DNA from 4 places in the Bowmanella denitrificans genome. Region 4 is predicted to be linked to each of the others. Evidence: predicted binding sites of a transcription regulator. Region 4 holds the regulator's gene; each other region holds the start of a gene.
The links. Region 4 encodes sigma-54, which starts transcription at its own class of promoters, with help from an activator protein. Its sites were predicted from a motif close to GTTGGCACGNNNNTNGNNT; they were not measured.
Positions count from the first base shown of each region.

Region 1: glnK (P-II family nitrogen regulator) is a predicted target of sigma-54. The motif match lies at 1,303-1,321, and genes of this name have one in related genera.
Region 2: ABD028_RS18350 (EF-hand domain-containing protein) is a predicted target of sigma-54. The motif match lies at 2,016-2,034, and genes of this name have one in related genera.
Region 3: ABD028_RS08235 (FimV/HubP family polar landmark protein) is a predicted target of sigma-54. The motif match lies at 2,072-2,090, and genes of this name have one in related genera.

Region 1 is NZ_BAAAEI010000015.1:151,807-155,501, forward strand. It holds gene ABD028_RS14260 (ammonium transporter) at 1-899, opposite strand, end outside; gene glnK (P-II family nitrogen regulator) at 920-1,258, opposite strand; gene ABD028_RS14270 (phospholipase A) at 1,510-2,418, shown strand; gene ABD028_RS14275 (M28 family peptidase) at 2,387-3,313, opposite strand; gene ABD028_RS14280 (tetratricopeptide repeat protein) at 3,313-3,695, opposite strand, start outside.
Region 2 is NZ_BAAAEI010000023.1:155,398-159,092, forward strand. It holds gene ABD028_RS18345 (methyl-accepting chemotaxis protein) at 181-1,806, shown strand; gene ABD028_RS18350 (EF-hand domain-containing protein) at 2,150-2,365, shown strand; gene ABD028_RS18355 (OmpA family protein) at 2,457-2,807, shown strand; gene ABD028_RS18360 (diguanylate cyclase) at 2,796-3,695, opposite strand, start outside.
Region 3 is NZ_BAAAEI010000006.1:1,256,175-1,259,869, forward strand. It holds gene ABD028_RS08235 (FimV/HubP family polar landmark protein) at 1-1,947, opposite strand, end outside; gene ABD028_RS08240 (aspartate-semialdehyde dehydrogenase) at 2,241-3,257, opposite strand; gene ABD028_RS08245 (4-phosphoerythronate dehydrogenase) at 3,307-3,695, opposite strand, start outside.
Region 4 is NZ_BAAAEI010000008.1:78,841-82,535, forward strand. It holds gene lptA (lipopolysaccharide transport periplasmic protein LptA) at 1-355, shown strand, start outside; gene lptB (LPS export ABC transporter ATP-binding protein) at 360-1,085, shown strand; gene ABD028_RS09380 (RNA polymerase factor sigma-54) at 1,165-2,643, shown strand; gene hpf (ribosome hibernation promoting factor) at 2,671-2,958, shown strand; gene ptsN (PTS IIA-like nitrogen regulatory protein PtsN) at 3,017-3,460, shown strand; gene rapZ (RNase adapter RapZ) at 3,457-3,695, shown strand, end outside.

The DNA.
Region 1 (3,695 bases), on a different contig from region 4:
TCAGCAGTAATGGCGACCAATCCGGCCAGTGCACCGTTTAGTGCCATCGTCAGATCGGCCTTTTTAAATAGGATCTTAGCCAGTATCAGTGCTGCGACTGCACCTGCAGCGGCGGCGGCATTGGTGTTCAGAAATACCATTGCAACGGCGTTGGCATTGGTGATATCGCCCAGCTTTAACACCGAACCACCGTTAAAACCAAACCAGCCCATCCACAATATAAAGGTACCTAAGGTCGCCAGGGGCAGGTTAGAGCCAGGGATGGCATTAATTTTACCGTCTTTGGTGTATTTGCCTTTACGGGCCCCCAGCAGTAACACACCGGCAAGTGCTGCAGCCGCTCCAGCCAAGTGGACAATACCTGAGCCGGCAAAATCAGAGAAGCCCATATCACCCAGCACATACATGCCGAATACGGCTTGTCCGCCCCAGGTCCAACTGCCTTCCATAGGATAAATAAAGCCGGTCATTGCCACTGCAAACAGCAGGAAAGCCCAAAGCTTCATACGTTCAGCCACTGCGCCGGAGACAATACTCATGGCCGTAGCGACAAAAACCACCTGAAAGAAAAAGTCCGATGCTTTGGAATAGATTGCCCCGCCTTCAAAGCCATCTTCACGGCCGGCAAACTCGCCCAAGGTGGCGCTGACATCCACATTACCAATACCAGCCAGGAAAACTCCGCCATCGTACATAATGGCGTAGCCACAGACCATGTACATAATGCAGGCAATAGCATATAAAGCGACGTTTTTGGTTAGTATTTCGGTGGTATTTTTAGCTCTGACCAAGCCGGCTTCCAGCATGGCAAAGCCCGCCGCCATCCACATAACCAAGGCGCCGCAAATCAGAAAGTAGAAAGTGTCGAGTGCGTACTGAAGGTGAAATGATTGTTCCACGTTATTGTCTCCTGCTGCGGTTAGATGGCGTCGTTGTCAGTCTCACCGGTACGGATCCTGACTGCGTGTTCCAAATCAAAGACAAACACCTTGCCATCACCGATTTTTCCGGTTTTGGCGGCGCTCACAATGGCCTCAACCAAGCGATCTACATGATCGTCCTGCACGGCAATATCCAGTTTTACCTTAGGTAAAAAGTCCACCTGATATTCGGCGCCCCGATACAGCTCGGTGTGCCCCTTTTGACGTCCGAAACCTTTAACTTCGGTGACGGTCAAGCCGTCAATGCCGATTTCGGAAATCGCCTCACGAACATCATCAAGCTTGAATGGCTTGATGATCGCACTGACTAATTTCATCTTGTTGCTCCTGAGATAATTGTTATGTGTCGACACAGGAACATAAACAAATGCCGTGCCATTTGATTTATTCATTATTAATCAATAGGTTAATCTTTTTACTCGGTGTTAACTGGTGATAAATTGCACCATTGAAGTGCTCACCCACAAAAATGCACCACTGCGGTGCGAGCCTGTCGTCAGCTAGTTTTCCTTTGCCCGGCATTTCTGCGTTACACTGATGCTGCACATCAATAACCAAGGAAAACGTTGTGAAACTCAGGTATTTACTGCTGGTGGGGCTCTTTCATGGGGGAGTTTGTGCACAACAGGCTGCTGAGCAAGATAATGTCGCAGAGGAGCCCAAAAGCACGCTGGTAACCGAAAGACTGGTCTCTGACAGTGCCGCCCTGGTGAACCCTTACGCCATCACCCAACATAAACTGAACTATCTGTTACCCTTTAGCTACCAACGAAATCCTAATCAAATAGGCTCTGATGGTTTTACTCAGGGCAATATTGACCACACCGAGGCCAAGTTCCAGATTAGCGTCAAAATGCCGGTCTATCTGCCGGAAGAAAATCTGGGTATTGAAGGCTTGTATTTCGGTTTTACCGCCATGTCTCTGTGGCAGGTCTATAACAGTGAGATATCCAAACCCTTTCGCGAAACCAACTATGAACCAGAGGTTTTCTACAACTTTCAAACCGATCTGAGTTTACTGGGGTATCGATTTAATCTGGCGCAGATTGGCCTGGTGCATCAGTCTAACGGGCAAAACCAGTTACGCTCGCGCAGTTGGAACCGTTTGTACGGTTCACTGCTGTTTTCCGACGAGGATTCATTTTATTTTTTAAAGGCCTGGTACAGAATCAAGGAAGATGAAAAAACCGATCCACTGGACCCGGCGGGCGACGATAACCCCGACATTACGCATTATTTGGGGCATATGGAATTTGGCTACGGCACCCAACTGGGTAACTTCAAGTTGATGACGCAAATCCGCAATAACCTGAAAAGCAGCGACAACAAAGGCAGTATTGAGCTGAACATCAGTTACCCCTTAACTAAACGCTATGAGATCCTACTTCAATACTTTAACGGCTATGGTGATTCACTGATTGACTACAACCGGCACCAGCAACGTATCAGTCTGGGGATCCAACTGGCGTATTTTTAATCCCCAATTGGTCTGATTCCCTTAGCAGCACTAATGCCGTTTCGGCCGCTCTGGTAAAAAAGCGGCGGTCGATACGGCCAATCTCATCGTACTCAGTATGATAGAAACGATGTTCGCCGACTCCCAGGTATAAAAAAGCGATACCCTGTTGATCAAAAGCGGCATGATCACTGGCCCGGCGATAATCAATCCAGCCTTTTCCCTTATAGCCTCTTGCCAGCCCTTCCAACCCCAGTGATAGCGTTACAGGCGCTTGCGCTATGGCCCTTTCCACGGCACTTAACAAATGCGGATAATGCCTGGTTCCCCCCACATAAAGTTGCTGCTGACGCCCGCCATAACCCAACATATCCAGATTCAGATTTAACTTAATCGCACTCAAAGCAACAGGAGGGGATGCAACAAAAGCCTGCGCACCATAGAGTCCGGCTTCCTCTGCATCGGTAGCCAGAAAAATGACTGAATGCTCTGTTCGCTGCGCGTGTAAAACAGATGCAAGATACAACATAACCGCCACACCTGATGCATTATCATCGGCGCCATTAAATATACGTTTACCTTGTTTGCCCAGATGATCATAGTGCGCGCTGACAACGATATATTGCTGCGGCTTGGATTTTCCTGGCAACCACCCCAGTATATTTACCCCGACAAGCTCGCCAATGGCGAATTCATGACGAAATGGCATCTCATAGTTTTCAGCAAATGCCTGCAGTTGGTTTTGCCTAAACACCTGTTTTATATAATCACGGGCCAGCTCTGCGCCGCTACTGCCGGTTTTACGCCCTTCCATGGCGTCACTGCTAAGTATCTGCAAGTGTTGCCAAAGTTGTTCATTTGCTGCAACTGGCAGGCATATCAGCCAAATCAGCAATAGCGAACTAAAATGCTTCATCAAAGCCTGGTCAGCAAATTCAGCTTATTCTGATAGCGGTGTTCGTCCTGATCGTGTATCGAGCGGCGTTTGGCCAGCTTAAGATAACGTTCAGCCATGGCCAGATCGCCCATTTCGTAGTAGCTCTTGGCCAAACCAAAGTAAAATTCATGTTGCTGGGGATTCAGGGCAATAGCACGACGATAGTGGCTAATGGCATCAGACCAATGAGCCAGATCGTATTCCTGTTCGCCCAATAAGAAGTGATAAAACGGATTATCGGCCCGCTGGCGCTCCAGTTTGTTGAAGATGTCCTGTGCCATCTCCTCACGGTCAGTCATATTGTATAGCACCGCCAGGTTTTCCAGGGCACTGCGGTTGTTCTCGATTGTGATAGCCCGTT
Region 2 (3,695 bases), on a different contig from region 4:
CGCCACTACGCCTGCTGTTTATATGATTGATGAAATCCGGGATTCGATTGGAGAACTATCAGACTGTGGCATACACTGAACTAGTCCCAAGTGCTAAAGGACTGATCTCGGACAAAAAATCATTTGCCGGGAGGACATAAGCTAAGGATGTAGTTTGCCCCTGTGACAAGAGAACACATCATGCTCAATCAACTTTCGGTTAAAGTGCGGTTAGTCATACTGGTCGCACTGCCGCTGTTTTTCTTCGCCTTATCCGCCGTTAATTCCTTACAGGATCTCAGGCAGCTGAATCATCAAATTGACAGTTTGTACAATGACAGAGTAGTGCCACTGCAACAGATTAAAGTGGTGTCAGACAATTATGCGGTAGAGATCGTTGATATCCTGCACAAATACCGGGCAGGGGTGATTAGTCAGGATGAATTGCGCCGGCGTTTGCAGGCGGCACAAGATCTGGCGGATAAAGAGTGGCAGGCATACAAATCCACTCAGCTGACGCAGCGCGAAGCTGATCTTGTGCGTCAGGTTGAAGCCAGTTTAACCGGTGTGTTGAGCAAGATTGGCGATTACAGGCGTATGCTGGAGCAAGGCGCCCTGGCCGGTGTGGAGCCTAATCAGTTTGTCAGGGAACTGTATCAGGCTTTCGACCCGCTAAGTGCTGGTTATGCAGAGCTTATTCAGTTGCAATTGGATGAAGCCAATGCGTTTCGTCAACAGGTTGCCCGCGACTATGAAAGCACTGTCACCATGTTTATCATCAAAATTGCGGTGCTTTTCATCCTGATGCTGGTTGTGGCCTGGGTCATTTACCGTTCTGTTAATAACCCGCTTGTTGGTTTGAAAAACACCATTACTGATATTGCCCAGTCAGCTAACCTGTCCCTGCGGGCTAAGGTGATAGGTAAAGATGAAATTGCCCAAACAGCCGAAGGCTTTAACCAAATGTTGGAGCGTCTGCATAGCTTAGTAAAAGAAGTAATTCAGGCTTCCAGCACCTTAGCAGCATCCGCTGAAGAAATGCATGCCATCAGTACCCAGGTGGCCAGTACTGCCACCGAGCAGGAGCATCAAAGTACCCAGATTGCCACGGCTGTGACAGAAATGACCGCGGCGATCCAGGAAGTGGCGCAAAATGCCCTGCTGACATCACAAAAAGCCAATGACGCCGATGAACAGGCGCAGCTCGGGCAGGGCAAAGTACAGCAGAATATCCAGTCGATTAATCAACTGTCTGCGGTGGTGAACCGCAGTACCGAAGTGATTCAGCAGTTGCATAGTCAGGCCAATGACATCAATCAGGTCGTGCAATTGATTCAGAATGTGGCTGAACAGACTAATTTGTTGGCGTTAAATGCCGCCATTGAAGCGGCTAGAGCCGGGGATTCCGGGCGAGGATTTGCCGTCGTGGCCGACGAAGTTCGGCAGTTGGCGCATAATACCCAAAAGGCCACCGAGTCCATCAGTGAAATGATTGGCAAACTGCAGGTGGCAGCCGGGGAGGCCGTAGACAGTATGAGCCAGGCTCAGCAAATGGCATCAGACAGTGTCAGCCATGCAGAAGAGTCCTCACTGGTGTTAAAAGAAATTATTACTTCGCTAACCACTATTGCGGATATGAATATACAAGTCTCCACCGCCACGGAAGAGCAAACTACCGTGGCGAATGAAATTAGTGCCAATGTCAATGAATTCAGCTCCAGTATTGCCTTGGTCACCGATAGCTCCAACCAGAATGCCCAGGCCAGTGACGATCTGTCTCGGCTGGCCGTGACGTTGCAGGGCCAGGTATCTGTGTTTCGAATATAGTTGCGGGCGGCATTGACCGCCCTCAACCTTCCAGAACGCCACAATGACAGGCCTGAATGCCTTGTGTTTCGGATAGATGACAGGCTATCTTTTTGATTTAAAAGGTAAAAATAAAATCCTGGTAATTGATGTTGTAATCAGGCGACAGATATCATCGGTCTGGTAGTAGATGGAATGCCTATCCGCATGATTTTTAAAGAAAAATAAAAGTTGGCATCGAAGTTGTAATGTCCTTTGCAAGCGGTAACAAAACAAACCGTTATCGTGAACCAGGCAATATTGCCTGCCCGGCTGACCCTCAACCAATCTGCTGGCCGGGACTACAAAGTCAAAGGAGAAAGTTATGAAAAAGTTCGCATTTATTTTGTTCTTCCTGCCTGCCATGGGCGCATTTGCCACTAGCGACCTTTTTGCTGCCCTGGACAAGGACGGTAACGGTGCAATTAGTAAGGCAGAGGCAGCGGCTGAAAGTCGTCTGGCTGCAGCATTTGACGAGTACGACACAGACGGTGACGGCCAGATCTCACGCGCTGAGTTTGACAAATATCAAAGCAACTAAGTTGTACCCTTCCCAACCAGCGTGCGCCTGAGGACGGGCGCACGTTCATTTCTCCAAGGATTCAGAAAAATACAATATCGGAGACCGTCGTATGTCCCCTCTCCACATGCAAAGACGAGCCCTGAAAGAGCTTCTGGTCAGTTTCCCCAGTGGCGGCGCAAGAATAGCCACCACAGAGGTAGGCAAGCTATTCCAGCAAGCGGATCTGATTAAGCAGAATCCACAGTCTCTGGCCCTTATCTATGGTTATTGTGATGATGGTACCGGAAAATGTTTACCTGCCAGTCTGGCCTTAGCCAGAGCCGAAGCGGTAAAAAGGGAGCTGATTGCTCTGGGGATTCGGCCTGGATTGCTGCATATAGTCGAGGAGCCTCATGTCTCGGCACCACACCCATCACTCTGTGGATCTGCCATGACGGTATTGATCAAATCAATGCCATAAGAGTTTGTTTGAGACAGAAGACGCCAGCATGACGCCCTGTTGTTCGTTTGACAGCTCTGGATTACGCAGCAGCTTGGTCAGCGTGGCAGCACATGGAGAATCCATCAGCAGTCCTACCCAGGCATTTCTGCTGCTGTGTTTGGCACTATATAAACACCGGTCTGCCAGCTCGATGGCCTGACTCCAGAGTTGTACATTCTGTGTTAGCAAATTGGTAAAGCCAATGGAACATGTGACCTTTAGTGGTTCAGCCTGACCAATATTGAAATTGAAGCTTGCCACCAAATTGCGCAGACGCTGGGCATAGTCTGCTGCACTGCTAAGTGACTGACTCTGCACCATGATAAGAAATTCTTCGCCACCCCAGCGAATCAGGTAGTCCGTTTTCCTGAACACCGTGCCCAGAAGTTCCGCCATTTGCACTAAAACTAAATCACCTGCTGCATGGCCGAATGTGTCATTAATTTGTTTAAAATGATCAATGTCCATCAGGAAGAACAGCCAATGGCCTGAAGGGGCCGAACTATTTTGCGGCAAATGTTTGAGCAGATAACGCCGGTTACGCAGGCCGGTTAACTCATCGGTCAGGCTTCTCTGCTCAACAATCTCATAGGCACTTTTCAATTCCAGGTTTTTACGTTTTAAATCCTCTGTACGCTTTGCCACTTCAGCTACCAGATGACGGGTCAGGCGCGTTTGGTTCCAACGTCGGTAAAGCATAAAGAACAACAAAAATGCAGCCAGCATAGCAAGCATCATGACATTGCGCTGAGCCTGGCGACTTTGTAATTCAAGCTTGGCTTTTTCCAGTTCAACGGCTTGCAGCTTTTGCTGCTGGGTAAGCTTAGTAATTTCAAGGTCCTTTTGTGTGGCTTCAAAGCGACTGCG
Region 3 (3,695 bases), on a different contig from region 4:
TTTATCCTCTGCCAACTCAGCCGGTGCATCCAAATCCGCTTCATCAGCCTCTAGTTCGGCCAGTAATTCATCACTCAGGTCGTCCCCTGCGGTATCCGGCTGCTCAATTTCGGAGGTGGCGTCCTCAAGTTGGGGATTTTCGGCTTCCAGTTCAGCCAACAGCTCATCGGTCAGGTCATACTGAGTTGCATCGGCTTGCCCGGCATCGTCAGTTCTCTCCTGCTGCGTTTCGGGGATTTCAGTATTCTCAGCTTCCAGCTCTGACAACAGCTCGTCGGACAGATCATCCAGGCCGGACTCTGAATCAGCCCTTACGCCAGACTCAACCTCTTCATCCTCCAGCAGATTCTCATTTTCAAGTTCGGCCAATAGCTCATCGGCCAAGTCGTCCTGCAGGTTGTCGACCTGTTCCAGTTCCATCAGCAGTTCGTCAGTCAGCTCATCCAGCTGTTTACCCTGGCTGGCAATTTCCTGATCAAGTTGCTCGATCATTTCATTGCTAAGAGATGACTCCTTATCCAGTTTATCCAGATCCAGGCTGTCATCTTCCACCTGGCTATCCTGTGCCATGGGCTCATCAAGCAGTTCATCTATGCTGATTTCTGGCTTCTCATCGCCACCTGGTGATGATTCCAGCATATCGTCCAGTTCATCATCCCAATTGTCATCGTCATCTGGCGCTGTGGCCGGCGATTCCTCCACCTCAGACAAGTCGATGGCCTGACCATCATCCATATCACTGATTTCATCCAGCAATTCCTGCTCATCACTGAATAAATCGTCCAGATCACCTTGGTCCAGTAAACCACCGTTTGAAGCTTCTTCCTGTTTGGGTTTATCTTCTGGCACCAGCATTTCGTCGGCCAGATCCTGGAAGTCATCAAAGTCTTCACCCAAGGCGGCATCCAGCGACTCTTCCAATTCGTCGGTCAGCACGTCATCGAGTAATTCTTCGCCAAACAGGTCGTCATCCTTGTCATCTGTCTCCAGTTCGCCAGACAACTCATCGGTCAGTGCATCAGACAAGTCATCCATGGGGTTATCTTCTAACACCGGAGCGGGCGCTGGGGCCTGAGTTGGGCTTGCGGCAGCCTGTGGTTCATTGTTGCGACGCCTCAGCCACATGGCCAAACCGCCTAACAACAGCAAGGTTGGGATTAGTGTGGCCGCCACCATGGTAGCCGGGCTATTAAACCAGCTTTGCTGACGTTCAACTTCCTGTTGCTGTTTGATCTCACGGGAAAAATCCACCAGTTCATTCTGCTGCTCCAGCAAAGAGGACAACTGAGTTTTGTCCTGCTCCTGGCTTTGACGCAGGGCTTCAATATCTTCATTTACCTTGTCGAGGCGCTGCAAAACCTGATTATTTTCGAGTAACAGCGCTTGTACCGAATCAATAGAAGCGGCAATTTGTTGCCTAAGACTGTCGAATTGCTGACGGTTTTCCTGATCGAGGTTGCTGAGTTTTGCCTCAATAGCTTGCCGGGTCTGTGCCAGCTCATCGGCACTGGCGCTGTTGATGGCTTTGTTCAGACTGGCCCCCGGTGACGGGGTGGCAGTGGTTGCCCGTTTGAGCGCCTGTTCGTCTAATTCAGCTTTCTGACGGGCAAGCTCTGCATCAATACGGGCAATATATTGCTCGCTGGGCAGGCGCAGCATGGCGCCGTCCACCATTAGATTCAGATTTTGCTGTTCAAATGCGTTTGGGTTGAGTTCATAAATCGCCACCATCACCTGGTAGATACTGAGGGATTGATTCTGACGATAACGCTGGGCGATACGCCACAAGGTATCATTTGATTCGATCGGGCCGTATACCACGCCCGAGAACTCCCTTGTGGCATTCTTCGGACCTTTGATGGCCACAGACTGCGCCTGACTGGCAAGGGGAAGGCCCAAGGAGAAAAAACTTGCCAGACAAAGCATCAGCAACGGTCGTATTCTCATAGTCTTCCTTCGCAGCCCCAACAAAGTACCCACGGAACCAGCCTCTCCGCGGATTTAATAGTTATCACTTTTTATAAGTAACCTTGAGGGTTACCGCCATTTTTTCGGCCTGGATTAAATTTATCAGCAATTTACATTCCAACACGAACTATAAACCAGATACCTGACCTGATCCATAAAGCCGATACTGTAGATTTATACCCATTATCGGCGGACTTTCGCTTTCTTTGAACGCAAAAAAACAGGCCCGGAACCAAGTTCCGGGCCTGTTTACCAGTCTAATCTTAGCGAGCTTACAGGTAGTCGCGCACCAACACTTCGGCAATCTGAATACTGTTGGTGGCCGCTCCTTTACGTACGTTGTCAGATACCACCCACAAATTCAAGCCATTGGGGTGAGAGTGATCTTTACGAATACGACCAACAAACACCTCATCCTTACCACTGGCATTGCCCACCTGGGTAGGAAACTCTTCGCGCTCCCGCATTAAGGTGATACCGGGTGCATCGGCCAGTAAATCTTTCACCGCTTCAGGATCAATAGGCTGATGAGTTTCAATATGCACGGCTTCACCATGACCATAAAATACCGGTACGCGTACGGCTGTAGCATTCACCATAATGCCATCGTCACCCATGATTTTCTGGGTTTCCCAATGCATTTTCATTTCTTCTTTGGTGTAGTCGTTATCCATGAATACATCAATCTGCGGAATAACGTTAAAAGCAATCTGGCGACTGAAGGCTTTTGGCGTGACTTCACGGCTGGACAGCAAATCTGCTGTCTGTCTGGCCAGTTCTTCCATGGCTGATTTACCCGCGCCACTCACCGATTGATATGTGCAGACGTTAATACGGCTGATACCCACCGCATCGTGAATGGGTTTAAGCGCCACCAGCATCTGAATGGTGGAACAATTGGGGTTGGCAATAATATTGCGGTTACGAAAATCGGCCAATGCATGAGCATTAACCTCTGGCACCACCAGCGGAATATCCGGCTCATAACGATACTGCGAGGTATTGTCGATCACCACGCAACCTGCCTCGGCAGCCAGTGGTGCATATTTGGCAGACACACTGCCACCGGCGGAGAAAAAGCCCAGTTGCACCTGTGACCAGTCAAAGGTGTCGGCGTCCAGTACTGTCACGTCCTTACCCTTGAAACTCACCGTACCACCGGCAGAGCGAGTACTGGCCAGAGGATAAAGTTTATTAACCGGAAAATCCCGTTGTTCGAGGATTTCGATCATATGCTGGCCTACCAGACCGGTAGCACCTAAAACGGCAACATCAAAGGCTCGTGACATTTTCTGTTTAATCTCCTTGGTTGGGGTCAAGCCTGACGATCAAAACTGATCAAGAATTAGCGGCTTTACTAGCAAAGCCGAGCCCGCAGATTGCCTTTTTCAGCACAGAATTTCCAGCACTAACTTGCAATGCAGCGAATTCTCTTCTTATAGCATAGTGCTTGCGGATATATTCAAACTGTCCAGGCTGACTCACCTGCGTTTTGAAAAGCTGGTCATCCTGGCGAATATCGTAAACACCAAATACCAGCTTTGCCAGTTGCGCCTGTTCGACCTCATCAATAGTCATTGCGGCTAATTCCGGGTCGGGCAGAACGGCTTCAAGAGGCAGTTCGACAGGCAGGCTGAGCAACTCACCAACCTGTTGATATAGCATCCAGGTGCCTCTGGCTTTGCCTTCCAGGGTATGGCCTGCGATATGGGCGCTGGCTAAGGCGA
Region 4 (3,695 bases):
CACCCAAGGCACCCTGAGTATTGATGCCGATGAAGTGGAAGTGAATGCCGAACAAGGTAAAGGACGGGAAATTTTTATTGCCAAAGGCGAACCGGCCGAGTACCAACAAACCATGGCCGACGGCAGTCGTATTCGGGCGTTGGCCAATCATATCGAATATCAGGTGGATAAACGAACTCTGACCTTAAAGGGAAATGCTGAGCTACATCAAAACAGCAGCAGTGTTAGCGGTGATAACATTGAGTTCAATATGGAGAAGGAACAGTTAGTCGCACAAGGCTCGGACGACGGTGATGGCCGGGTAGAAACAATTTTCCAGCCAGAGCCCAAGAAGAAACCGGTCCAGGAGAAGTAAATTCATGCCAACACTTAAGGCCTCGCATCTGGCGAAAAGCTACAAAAATCGCCAGGTGGTGCGTGACGTGAGCCTGCAAGTCAGTACCGGACAGATTGTGGGTTTGCTCGGCCCCAATGGCGCAGGAAAAACCACTTCCTTCTATATGATTGTTGGCCTGGTTCCCATGGACAAAGGCCAGATATTTATTGATGACCAGGAACTCAGCCACCAACCAATGCATGTGCGGGCCAGACTGGGCATTGGCTATCTGCCCCAGGAGTCATCCATCTTCCGGAAACTAAGCGTTTATCAAAATCTGATGGCGATTCTGGAAACCCGCAAGGATCTCAACCAGGAGCAACGGGAGCAGGAGGCGGATGCATTGTTGGATGAATTTAACATCAACCATATCCGTCATAGCACCGGCATGAGTCTGTCCGGAGGAGAAAGACGCCGGGTGGAAATCGCCCGGGCCTTGTCAGCCAACCCCAGATTTATATTGCTGGATGAGCCCTTTGCCGGTGTCGATCCCATTTCGGTCAGCGATATAAAAAAGATTATCCATCATCTGAAAGACAGAGGCATCGGCGTTCTGATTACCGACCATAATGTCCGTGAAACCCTGGATGTATGTGAAAAAGCTTATATTGTCAGTCATGGTGAATTAATTGCGGAAGGCTCAGCCGAACAGGTACTTAACGACAAGCAGGTCAGAGATGTATACCTGGGTGAGCAATTCAAGCTATAGTTAAGCCAAACAGGCATTGAACTTGCCATGAACGACCATATCAATACCCTGAAGGCCATTGGAAGATAATAAGAAGTAGATGAAGCCCGCATTACAGCTAAAATTCAGCCAGCAGCTCACCATGACGCCGCAACTGCAACAGGCCATTCGTCTGTTGCAACTGTCGACCCTGGATCTGCAACAGGAAATCCAGGAAGCCCTGGAATCCAACCCTTTGTTGGAAGCGGATGACGGCCAGGATTTTTCCACCGGCGACGATCAGGACCTCAACAATGTCAGCAACGACAGTGCTTCTGCCAATAGCGAAGACAACGACCGCATGGAAACCGGCGAAGCGCTGGAAAAACAGGAATTACCAGACGACTTACCGGTAGATACTACCTGGGATGAGTATTACAGCGCTTCTTCAGGCCCCTCCTCCTCAGCCGCCAGCTCAGATGAGGACAATATTTACCAGGGTGAAACATCCGACAGCATTCAGGATCACTTGCTGTGGCAAATGCGTCTGACCCCTTTCAGTGAAACTGACACCGCTATTGCTATCGCTATTATCGATAGCATTGATGAGTCAGGTTATCTTACGGTCAGCACCGAAGACATTCTGCAGAGTCTGGATATCGAAGACGAAGAAGTGGAACTGGATGAGGTGGAATGCGTGTTAAAACGTATCCAGATGTTTGATCCTGTGGGGGTAGGCTCGCGTTCAGTGCAAGAATGCCTATTGGTGCAACTTCGTCAGTTTGGCGCTGAAACCCCCTGGCTGGAAGAAGCCAAGGCGTTGATTCTGGAGCATAGCGAACTGCTGGCCAGCAAAGACTACCGTACCCTGATGCGCAAGGCACGTTTGAAAGAAGACGAACTGCGTGAAGCACTGCGGTTACTGCAAACCCTGAATCCCAGGCCAGGCAGCGCCATCGTCACCAGTGAACCAGAGTACGTTATTCCAGACGTGTCAGTGACTAAGAAAAATGGCCGCTGGGTGGTAGAACTAAACCCTGATAGCCTGCCCAAGTTGAGTATCAATCAGCAGTATGCGGCCATGAGCCGCAATGCCAGAAATTCCAGCGACAGCCAGTTTATCCGCTCTCATATGCAGGAAGCCAAATGGTTTATCAAGAGTCTGGAAAGCCGGAATGAAACGCTACTTAAAGTGGCTAATTGCATAGTACAGCAGCAACAGGGATTTTTTGAATATGGCCCTGAGGCCATGAAACCAATGGTGCTGAATGATGTCGCAGAAATGGTGGATATGCATGAATCCACTATTTCCCGGGTTACGACCCAGAAGTATATGCATACACCACGTGGCATTTTTGAGCTGAAATACTTCTTCTCCAGCCATGTGGCAACGGAAAGTGGTGGCGAGTGCTCGTCTACTGCTATCCGCGCTCTGATTAAAAAACTGGTGGCGGCAGAAAAACCCGCCAAACCGCTGAGTGACAGCAAGATTGCGCAGTTGTTGGCCGAGCAAGGCATTATGGTTGCCCGGCGGACAATCGCCAAATACCGGGAATCCTTATCGATTCCCCCATCCAACCAACGCAAGAGTCTGCTTTAAGACTTACCAACAAAAGGAAGAGGCATTATGCAAATCAACCTTACTGGTCATCACGTTGAAATCACCGATTCTCTTCGCGCCTATGTTGACAGCAAATTTACCAAGTTGGAGCGACATTTCGATCATATTAACAATGTCCATGTTATCCTGAATGTGGAGAAACTTAATCAGAAGGCGGAAGCCACTCTGCACCTCAATGGTGCCGAGGTTTTTGCCACCTCCGAGCATACCGATATGTATGCCGCCATTGACAGCCTTATAGATAAGCTTGATCGCCAGGTGCTCAAGCATAAGGAAAAAATAAAACGCCATTAGGCTCAAACAAAGCCATAAACAGGCCCCGCCTGTTTATGGCCACAACACAAAACTCAGCATGGAAATCAAAGACATCCTCTCCCTTGATTGCACTTCCTGTGCCATTCAGGGGACCAGTAAAAAACGCATTCTGGAATCTATCAGTGATATCGCGGCCAGGCATCTGCCAGAAATTGGTCAGGATGCGATCCTCACCAGTCTGCTGAACCGTGAAAAAATGGGTAGTACCGGCATTGGTTGTGGCATTGCCATTCCCCATGGCCGTTTGGCCGGACTGGAGAAAGTCACGGCAATATTGTTAACCAGCCAGCCAGCCGTCGCGTTTGAAGCCATTGATAATCAGCCTGTGGACATCTTCTTCGCTATTCTTGTACCAGAAGATCAGGCACAGGGACATCTGCAAACCCTGGCCACTATAGCAGCCAAACTGAATGACAAGGAAACGGTGAAAAAGCTACGTCATGCCCAATCAGATCAGGAACTATTTGAGGCCATAGTGTGAAACTCATTATTATCAGCGGGCGCTCCGGCTCGGGTAAGTCTATTGTCTTAAGGGCATTGGAAGATCTGGGTTATTACTGTGTGGACAATATTCCGGTTAATTTGCTACCGACTCTGACCCACACGGTTGTCGATGAGTATGATCAGGTTGCCGTCAGCATTGATGTGCGTAACCTACCCAAAGACCCTGAAGAGTTGGTAGAAATTCTTGACTACCTGCCCTCTAACTGGGAACT